DNA from 2 places in the Paenisporosarcina sp. P4_D4 genome. Region 2 is predicted to be linked to the other one. Evidence: predicted binding sites of a transcription regulator. Region 2 holds the regulator's gene; the other holds the start of a gene.
The links. Region 2 encodes CtsR, which represses protease genes until heat stress. Its sites were predicted from a motif close to ATGGTCAATAAAGGTCAAACA; they were not measured.
Positions count from the first base shown of each region.

Region 1: AC1DSL_RS06060 (ATP-dependent Clp protease ATP-binding subunit) is a predicted target of CtsR. The motif match lies at 1,993-2,013, and genes of this name have one in related genera.

Region 1 is NZ_JBFUIO010000014.1:41,753-46,191, forward strand. It holds gene AC1DSL_RS06045 (Cof-type HAD-IIB family hydrolase) at 1-380, opposite strand, end outside; gene AC1DSL_RS06050 (prolyl oligopeptidase family serine peptidase) at 518-1,291, shown strand; gene AC1DSL_RS06055 (metal-sulfur cluster assembly factor) at 1,342-1,650, shown strand; gene AC1DSL_RS06060 (ATP-dependent Clp protease ATP-binding subunit) at 2,029-4,149, shown strand; gene AC1DSL_RS06065 (YjzD family protein) at 4,204-4,392, opposite strand.
Region 2 is NZ_JBFUIO010000004.1:21,138-25,576, forward strand. It holds gene AC1DSL_RS02350 (agmatinase family protein) at 1-94, shown strand, start outside; gene AC1DSL_RS02355 (YjiH family protein) at 96-1,415, shown strand; gene AC1DSL_RS02360 (CtsR family transcriptional regulator) at 1,851-2,321, shown strand; gene AC1DSL_RS02365 (UvrB/UvrC motif-containing protein) at 2,334-2,879, shown strand; gene AC1DSL_RS02370 (protein arginine kinase) at 2,869-3,969, shown strand; gene clpC (ATP-dependent protease ATP-binding subunit ClpC) at 3,959-4,439, shown strand, end outside.

The sequences.
Region 1 (4,439 bases), on a different contig from region 2:
AAAATGTCGAGCAGTTTCTCATCATGATAGTGCAAGTAAACATCATCCATAACTTCGGCAATAATGTTATGAAATTTATAATCATGAATGGCATCAATCACTTCGTTTACAACTTTCAAATTAATGGGTTCATGAATCGAATTCCATGTATGGTCAGTGGGATGATGGACAAAGGCACCATTAAAATTGACAATGGGTGTTTGCATTTTTAACTGGTGGTAGTAAACTTCACTGGCACGATAAGGTCGTCCAGTCGCGATCATTATTTCATGACCTTTTTCTTTTGCTTTAAATAACGTATGTAAAGTCTTTTCAGAAATGACTTTTTCATCTGTTAATAATGTTCCATCAAGATCCAAAACGATTAAATGAGGTTGCATGTTAAATGACTCCTTTCCTATTAGAGTAAAGTGTATCGTCATGGACATCCATTAGTCAAAAAAATCCAACTTCATTTTTGAAGTTTTTGATTTGTTTTGCTACGATAACAAGTATTAGATACGAAGGAAGTGGAAAAGTGAACGTTGAAAATGAGCGGTGGGGACATATTCCACTATTACATGTATACAAAGAATCCCTACGGGAACAACAGGTACCAGTCGTGATTTTTCTTCATGGCTTCACAAGTGCTAAAGAACACAACTTACATTATGCCTACCAATTGGCCGAGAAAGGCTTTCGAGTGATACTGCCTGATGCCCATTTGCATGGAGAGAGACAAGAAAAGCTTGATGAAATTCAATTGTCACTGCGCTTCTGGGAAATAATTTTAACATCTATTGAAGAAGTAGCTATGTTAAGAGAACAATTAATTGAACAAAACTTAATAATGGACCATACGAAAATAGGACTAGCTGGGACATCAATGGGTGGCATTGAAACATTAGGGTGCCTGAATGTTTATCCGTGGATAGACACGGCTGCCGTAATGATGGGTTCTCCAGGATATGTCCATTTGGCGAAGGCACAAATGGCTCAGTATGAAGCACGTGGCTTTAAATTACCGATTACTGACGTGGAGCGTATGCATATGTTTGATACGTTAAGAAAATTCGATCTTACTTTAAACCCGAGTGCATTGAATGGCCGGCCAGTATTTTTCTGGCATGGGGTTCAAGATAATGTGGTTCCTTATGAACCTACCTTTAACTTTTTCAATGCGTTGAAAAAATCATATGTGCACGATCCTGAACGTTTCCAATTTATGACGGATAAATCGGCGGGTCATGCCGTTTCAAGAAAAGGGATGCTGGAATCAACCAGCTTCATCGCACACTATTTGTCTCAGTAAGCTGCATTTGTTATGATGAATATATACGTTAGTTAGAGAGGGGTATGAACATGGATCAAGATATGCGCGACAGCATGATGGGTGCACTAGAAAATGTTATTGACCCAGAACTTGGTATTGATATTGTAAACCTTGGACTTGTTTATGATGTGGATTTATCAGAAGATGGATTTGCAGTCGTGACTATGACATTAACTTCACTTGGTTGCCCAATGGGCCCAATGATTGTTGATCAAGTAAAAACTGCATTATACGAATTACCGGAAGTTAAAGAAGTCGATGTCAATATTGTGTGGACTCCAGGCTGGTCAAAAGACAATATGTCCCGCTACGCAAAAATGGCACTCGGTGTCAGATAAAATATTCCATTCATCCACTCACAGTTAAGTGAGTGGATTTTTTATGCCATTATTATAGAAAGTTGTGGATATTGAATTGAAAACAAGAGAGTACATTTGCGCCTAGCAAGCCGCAAGAGCGTGAAGTATCAGACCCTCAAGTATATGGTTTATATCCTTTTTGGCTCATGCGGTCAGCGTAAATGTACGATAAACCACTGTAAAGGTTAACATAGCATTTTAATTTCTAATGAATGCTTCCCCAATTAAACAACGAAATTCACCAAACAAACATTATGCGCCACAAAAATCCCATGCACATTTCTTTACAATATTCCTCCTAGCATCCTATAATAAAATCAATTAGTCAAAAAAGGTCAAACAAGGAGTGGCGTGAATATGCAACAGCAACAAGAACAGAAAAGACCACTGGAACTGTATGGTCGCAATTTAGTAGAACAGGCTCGTAATGGAAAAATGGATCCCGTTATCGGGCGAGATCAGGAAATCAGACACGTCATTCGAATTCTTTCTAGAAAAACTAAAAACAATCCGGTGCTGATAGGGGAACCGGGTGTTGGTAAAACAGCGATAGTTGAGGGATTGGCACAGCGAATCGTACGGAAGGATGTTCCTGAAGGATTGAAGGAACGTGATATTTATGAACTGGATATGGGTTCATTGATTGCAGGTGCTAAATACCGCGGTGAGTTTGAAGAACGATTAAAAGCGGTGCTAAAAGAAGTTAAAGATAGTGAAGGACGCATTATTCTTTTCATTGATGAGATTCACACTATTGTCGGTGCCGGAAAAACAGAAGGTGCGATGGATGCGGGCAATATGCTTAAACCTATGTTGGCACGTGGAGAATTGCATTGTATCGGTGCAACAACGCTTGATGAGTACCGAATGTATATCGAAAAGGACCCGGCACTGGAGAGACGTTTCCAACAAGTTTTGGTACGGGAACCTTCTGTTGAAGATACCGTGTCGATTTTACGTGGATTAAAAGAACGTTTTGAATTGCACCATGCTGTACGCATACATGACCGGGCGATTGTTGCAGCAGCACAATTGTCTGACCGTTATTTAACGGAACGATTTTTGCCGGATAAAGCAATTGATTTAGTGGATGAAGCATGTGCTATGATCCGAACAGAAATTGATTCCATGCCGCAGGAACTGGATGAAGTGACAAGAAGAATGATGCAATTGGAAATAGAAGAACAAGCATTGATGAAGGAAAAAGATCAGGCAAGTCAACAACGTTTATCTAAAATACGACAGGAACTCGATGAATTGAAAACGTCCACCGAGTCTATGCGTAATCAATGGTCCACAGAGAAAGAATCCCTTCAGCACATTCAAAAGAAACGTGAGCTAATGGATGGTTACCGACGAGATCTGGAACTGGCGGAAAATAGCTACGACTTAAATAAAGCAGCCGAGCTTCGACATGGCAAAATACCGACGCTCGAAAAAGAAATTGCTGAACTTGAGTCTGCGCTTGAATCAACTTCTGAAAATCGTTTACTTCGCGAAGAAGTGACTTCGGAGGAAATTGCTTCAATCGTTTCCCGATGGACAGGAATACCCGTGATGAAATTAGTTGAAGGAGAAAGAGATAAGCTTCTTAGACTGAAGGAAACATTACAGGAACGTGTAGTGGGGCAGGATCAAGCAGTCCAATTTGTAACGGAAGCTGTTGCTGTTTGGCGTGCACGTGCGGGTATTAAAGATCCTACAAAACCAATTGGTTCATTTTTATTCCTGGGGCCAACCGGTGTAGGAAAAACAGAGCTTGCCAAGGCATTAGCTGCCAATTTATTTGATTCCGAAGATCATTTCATCCGCATTGATATGTCCGAATATATGGAGAAACACAGCGTATCACGTCTTGTAGGAGCTCCTCCAGGATATATCGGCTATGAAGAAGGTGGGCAACTGACAGAAATGGTAAGACGTAATCCATATTCGGTCGTTTTGCTCGATGAAATAGAAAAAGCACATCCTGATGTCGCTAATATCTTACTCCAGCTTTTGGATGATGGAAGGATTACGGACAGTCAAGGGCGGGTCGTCAACTTCGCAAATACTGTAGTGATTCTGACTTCAAATATTGGATCACAATATTTGTTGGAAGATAGCGACCAAGCGGAGTCTTTGGTGATGACTGCACTTCGAACACATTTTAAACCAGAATTATTGAACCGAATGGATGAAATTGTTTTGTTTCATTCATTAAAAGGTTCTCACTTCACGTCAATTACGGAGAAGTATTTGGCGCAATTAGCAAATCGGTTGAAAGAGCAGGAAATCACAATTACTTTCACCCAGCCATTGATTGATTGGGTGGTTAGTGAGGGAACGGATGCAGCGTTTGGGGCACGCCCATTGCGTCGCTTTATTCAGCGACACGTTGAAACAGCTGTAGCAAAAGCGCTCCTTGGTGGGAACTTAACTCCCGGTAGTAATGTTGAAGTATCCCTTGAAAATGGCGAAGTTATAATCAATCAATAAAAAACGGTATCTCTGAAGTGGAAGCTTCGGAGATACCGTTTTTGTTTTGTTGAATTAGTGGTGTTCGTGTGTTGCTGGCTCATTAGGAATAATTGCAGAAATCAAGAAGATAAGTGCTGCAAACCCAAGTGAGATGATAGCACCCAAGTTAAAGTTGAATGGCACTGCTGCAACTGAACTTACTACATAGTTCAGCATTGTAACAAGTAGAAATGACCAAATTAATGTAATGACAAATTTCATGTTGTTTCACCTCTGGACAGACTATTTACTTCTACCATCATATCATA
Region 2 (4,439 bases):
ACGAGATGTACCGACAAGTGCCACGGTCAAAACAGGAGTGTATGCATGGTTGGAATTTATCACGGGGAGAGTTCTATCACAAAGGGGGATTTAATATGCAACAAGTGGGAGAACGTTCAAAAATACGTTCAAGTACGGGAATGTGGAAGTTTTTTGTATACAGTTTTATTGGTGCGTTCATGTTTTTCGTGCCGGTCACAATTGGTGAAAAAAATTCAATCATGCTTGACCACATCGTGTCATGGATTCAAGCAAATGCAACTGGGGTTTTACCATATTACTCATTAATACTTATTCTAGCTGGTGCATTATACCCGTTTTACTCGGGGACTTGGAAAAAATCGACCGTCAACATGGTGTTTTCATTCTTTAAAATCATAGGTTTAGTCGTTGGGATTATGATTGTTTTTGGATTTGGTCCGGCGTGGTTATTTGCTCCTGATATGGGACCATTCTTGTTCGATAAATTAGTCATTTCCGTAGGTTTATTAGTCCCAATCGGGGCGGTATTTTTAGCATTATTAGTAGGTTATGGATTACTTGAATTTATTGGGGTTCTCATGCAACCGATTATGCGACCAATTTGGCGAACACCAGGTCGATCTGCAATTGATGCAGTAGCTTCTTTCGTTGGTTCATATTCATTGGGCTTGCTAATAACGAATCGTGTTTATAAAGAAGGGAAATACACAGCACGAGAAGCAGCAATTATTGCAACGGGCTTCTCGACTGTATCTGCTACGTTCATGGTTATCGTTGCGAAAACACTTGGCTTAATGGATATGTGGAATTTGTACTTTTGGGTAACACTAATCGTCACGTTCATCGTGACGGCAATTACAACTCGCATCTGGCCGCTGAATCGTATTAAAGACGATTATTATGAAGGCAGTGTGCCACAGCCAGAGGTGAAACCTGAAGGAAGTCGCTTGACAGCCGCTTGGAATGAAGCGCAGGAAACCGTTAAACAATCACCTAGTTTACTTGCGAACATATGGGAGAACTTGCGAGACGGTTTATTAATGGCTATGGCGATTTTACCATCAATTTTATCAATTGGATTACTTGGTTTAGTGTTAGCAGAATTCACGCCGATATTTGACTGGATCGGTTACATCTTCTATCCGTTCACCTACATTTTGCAGCTTCCTGAACCGATGCTAGTCGCAAAAGCAAGTGCACTTGGAATAGCTGAAATGTTCCTACCTGCATTGCTGGTTGTGAAATCGGGGATGATTGTAAAATTCGTAATTGCGGTTGTATCTATATCGTCCATCATTTTCTTCTCTGCAGTTGTTCCTTGCATCGTGGCAACAGAAATTCCGATTTCAATACCGAAATTAATCGTTATCTGGGTTCAACGTGTCATTCTGACTTTAATCATTGTTACGCCGATTGCTTTCATGCTGTTTTAATAGAAGTGCCATCCTTGCATAAAAGGATGGTACTTTTTTGTGTAACAGGAGCGTAGCGGAAATAAAAACCATTAATCATGTCTCTAAAAGTAACTAGGATGTGAGACGTGTTTGAGCGATAATCTTGCTCGTTTGATTGATAAATTTTCACAAACTCAAAGTAGGCGGTGAAATCGTCACACTATCCAAGTATACTAGTCAATAAGATTAATAATATCTGAATATTCTTGCTATAATTTTCACTTAAGAAATAGCTTTTTATTTTAGAAAAAACGGAACGAAAGCATATGAATTGCACACTTCCTATCTCCCCTTATATAATAAAGTCAAAGTTAGTCAAAGTCAGGTACATGGTGCATCCTATTGGGATGCCCACGTGAAATATAGCCACTAACCTTAATCGCACTCAGAGTTAATTGATCAGGAGGTGATTGCATGCGGAATATATCAGATATTATTGAAGGGTATTTAAAGAAAGTTATCGAATTAGATGAAAAAGGGCATGTTGAGATAAAGCGCAGTGAGATTGCGGAGCAGTTTCAATGTGTGCCTTCACAAATTAATTATGTGATTAATACGCGCTTCACCGCTGACCGTGGTTACCTCGTTGAAAGTAAGCGGGGGGGCGGGGGGTATATTCGAATAGTTCGGGTACGCGCTCATACGAAGGCTGATTTAATTGAAACCATTCTGGCAAGTTTAGAGCGTGGAGCTTCTCAAACGATGACGGAAGATATTATCTTTCGTTTAATCGATGAGAATGTAGTGACGAAGCGTGAGGCGAAAATGATGCTCGCGGCACTCGATCGTACAACCCTCAATACCCCATTGCCGCATCGAGATGAATTGCGTTCACGCATATTGCAAGCGATGCTTATGACATTCAAGTATGAACAGTTAAAGTGAGGCGAGCGCGAGATGATTTGTGAGAATTGTAAACATCGTCCGGCAAAAGTTACCGTGACGCAAATACAAAATGGAGAACAGGTGCAACGACATTATTGTGAGGTCTGCGCAAAAAATTTCCATCCGTTTCATTTGGATTTTCAGCAGGATCCACTTTCGCTACATCAGTTATTGTCCAATTGGTTTGGCGTCCCGGAAAGCAAACAAGTGCAACAAAAACCTCAACCAGAAGCTAAGACATGCAGTTCATGTGGATGGACATTCCGACAGTTTTTAAACCAAGGGAAGTTTGGGTGTGCACATTGTTATGAAAGTTTTCACGAACAATTACCGGACGTCTTCAAAAAATTGCACAACGGCAATGTGAAACATGTGGGAAAAGCGCCAGGTACATTTGGCCAAACACTGCAATTAAAAAAACAAATTGAAGCAATTCGCACGTCCATGCGCACGGCGATTGAGATTGAAAATTTTGAAGAGGCGGCACGACTTCGGGATGAAGCTCGCTCGTTAGAGGAACAGCTGAAAAGCGGAGGTGAAAACCGCGATGTCCATTGAACGTTTTCTAAATAATTCCGTTACAAGTTGGATGGCCGGCGAGGGAGAGCATGCAGATATCGTGATGAGCACGAGAATCCGGCTCGCCCGAAATTTAACAGGTTACCGATTTCCACTTTCTTTTACGGAAAATGAAGCGCTGCAAGTAGATCAAGCGATTTCTTCAGTTTTACTTGATGCAGAAGCGGAACTTGAGTCGACCTTTTCGTATATAGATATAAAAGAGCTATCTGCGCTCAATCGGCAAGTGCTGGTTGAAAAGCATTTAATCAGTCCGAAATTGGCTCACTCGGAAATAGCAGGGTCCGTTTTATTATCAGATGATGAAGCGGTCAGTGTGATGGTCAATGAAGAAGATCATATTCGCATACAATGTATTTTCCCGGGAATGCAGTTAAACGAAGCATGGCGTCAGGCAAACCATATAGATGACGTCCTTGAAAAAGAACTGCCCTATGCATTTGATGAACAGTTTGGCTATTTAACGAGTTGTCCGACGAATACGGGCACTGGCCTACGGGCATCGGTGATGATGCATTTACCAGCACTCACGATGACAAAGCAAATGGATCGTATTGTAACGGCGATTACACGTCTCGGGATGGTCGTACGCGGCATCTACGGAGAAGGTAGTGAAGCCCTCGGCAATGTGTATCAAGTATCAAATCAAACAACTCTCGGGAAATCAGAAGAAGATATCTTAACTGATTTGCAAAGCATCACTGAACAAATTATTCAAAAAGAACGTGAAGCAAGAGCGGCTCTCTTACATACGAGACCGAATGTATTGGAAGATCGTCTGTATCGTTCACTTGGTGTTTTGACGTATGCACGGCTTTTAACAACAGAAGAAGCGGGACGCTGTTTATCAGACGTGCGTCTTGGCATCGATCTAGGTTTGATTAAAGGTGTCGATGTTTCAATTTTGAATGAATGCATGGTTTTCATGCAACCAGGTTTTTTACAGAAGTATGCAGATACGTCCCTGCAACCCGAAGAACGCGATGTGTTTCGGGCAAAGTTGTTTAGGGAACGGTTGCAAGTAGACAATAATTTAGACAATGAAGGAGAGGAACCTCATGATGTTTAATCGATTTACACAACGCGCACAAAAAGTACTCCAATTAGCTCAAGAAGAAGCCATTCGTATGAAGCACGAGTCAATTGGTACTGAACATATATTATTAGGCTTAATTCGAGAGGGTGGCGGAATTGCTGCAAAAGCAATGGAAGCAATCGAAGTCAGCCCGCAAATGATTGAAGAAGGCATTGAAGAACTGGTAGGAATGGGAACTGGTGACGTAGGTCCAATCGTTCATTACACACCACGTGCGAAGAAAGTCATTGAGTTATCAGTAGACGAATCGCGTAAACTGGGCCATTCATACATCGGCACAGAGCATTTATTGCTGGCATTGATTCGCGAAGGTGAAGGTGTAGCGGCTCGTGTGCTTAACAATTCAGGTGTCAGCTTGAATAAAGCACGTCAACAAGTGCTGCAATTACTGGGTAGCAACGATCATGTTCAAGCGAACAGCGGAAACAATCCTGCTGCGAGCA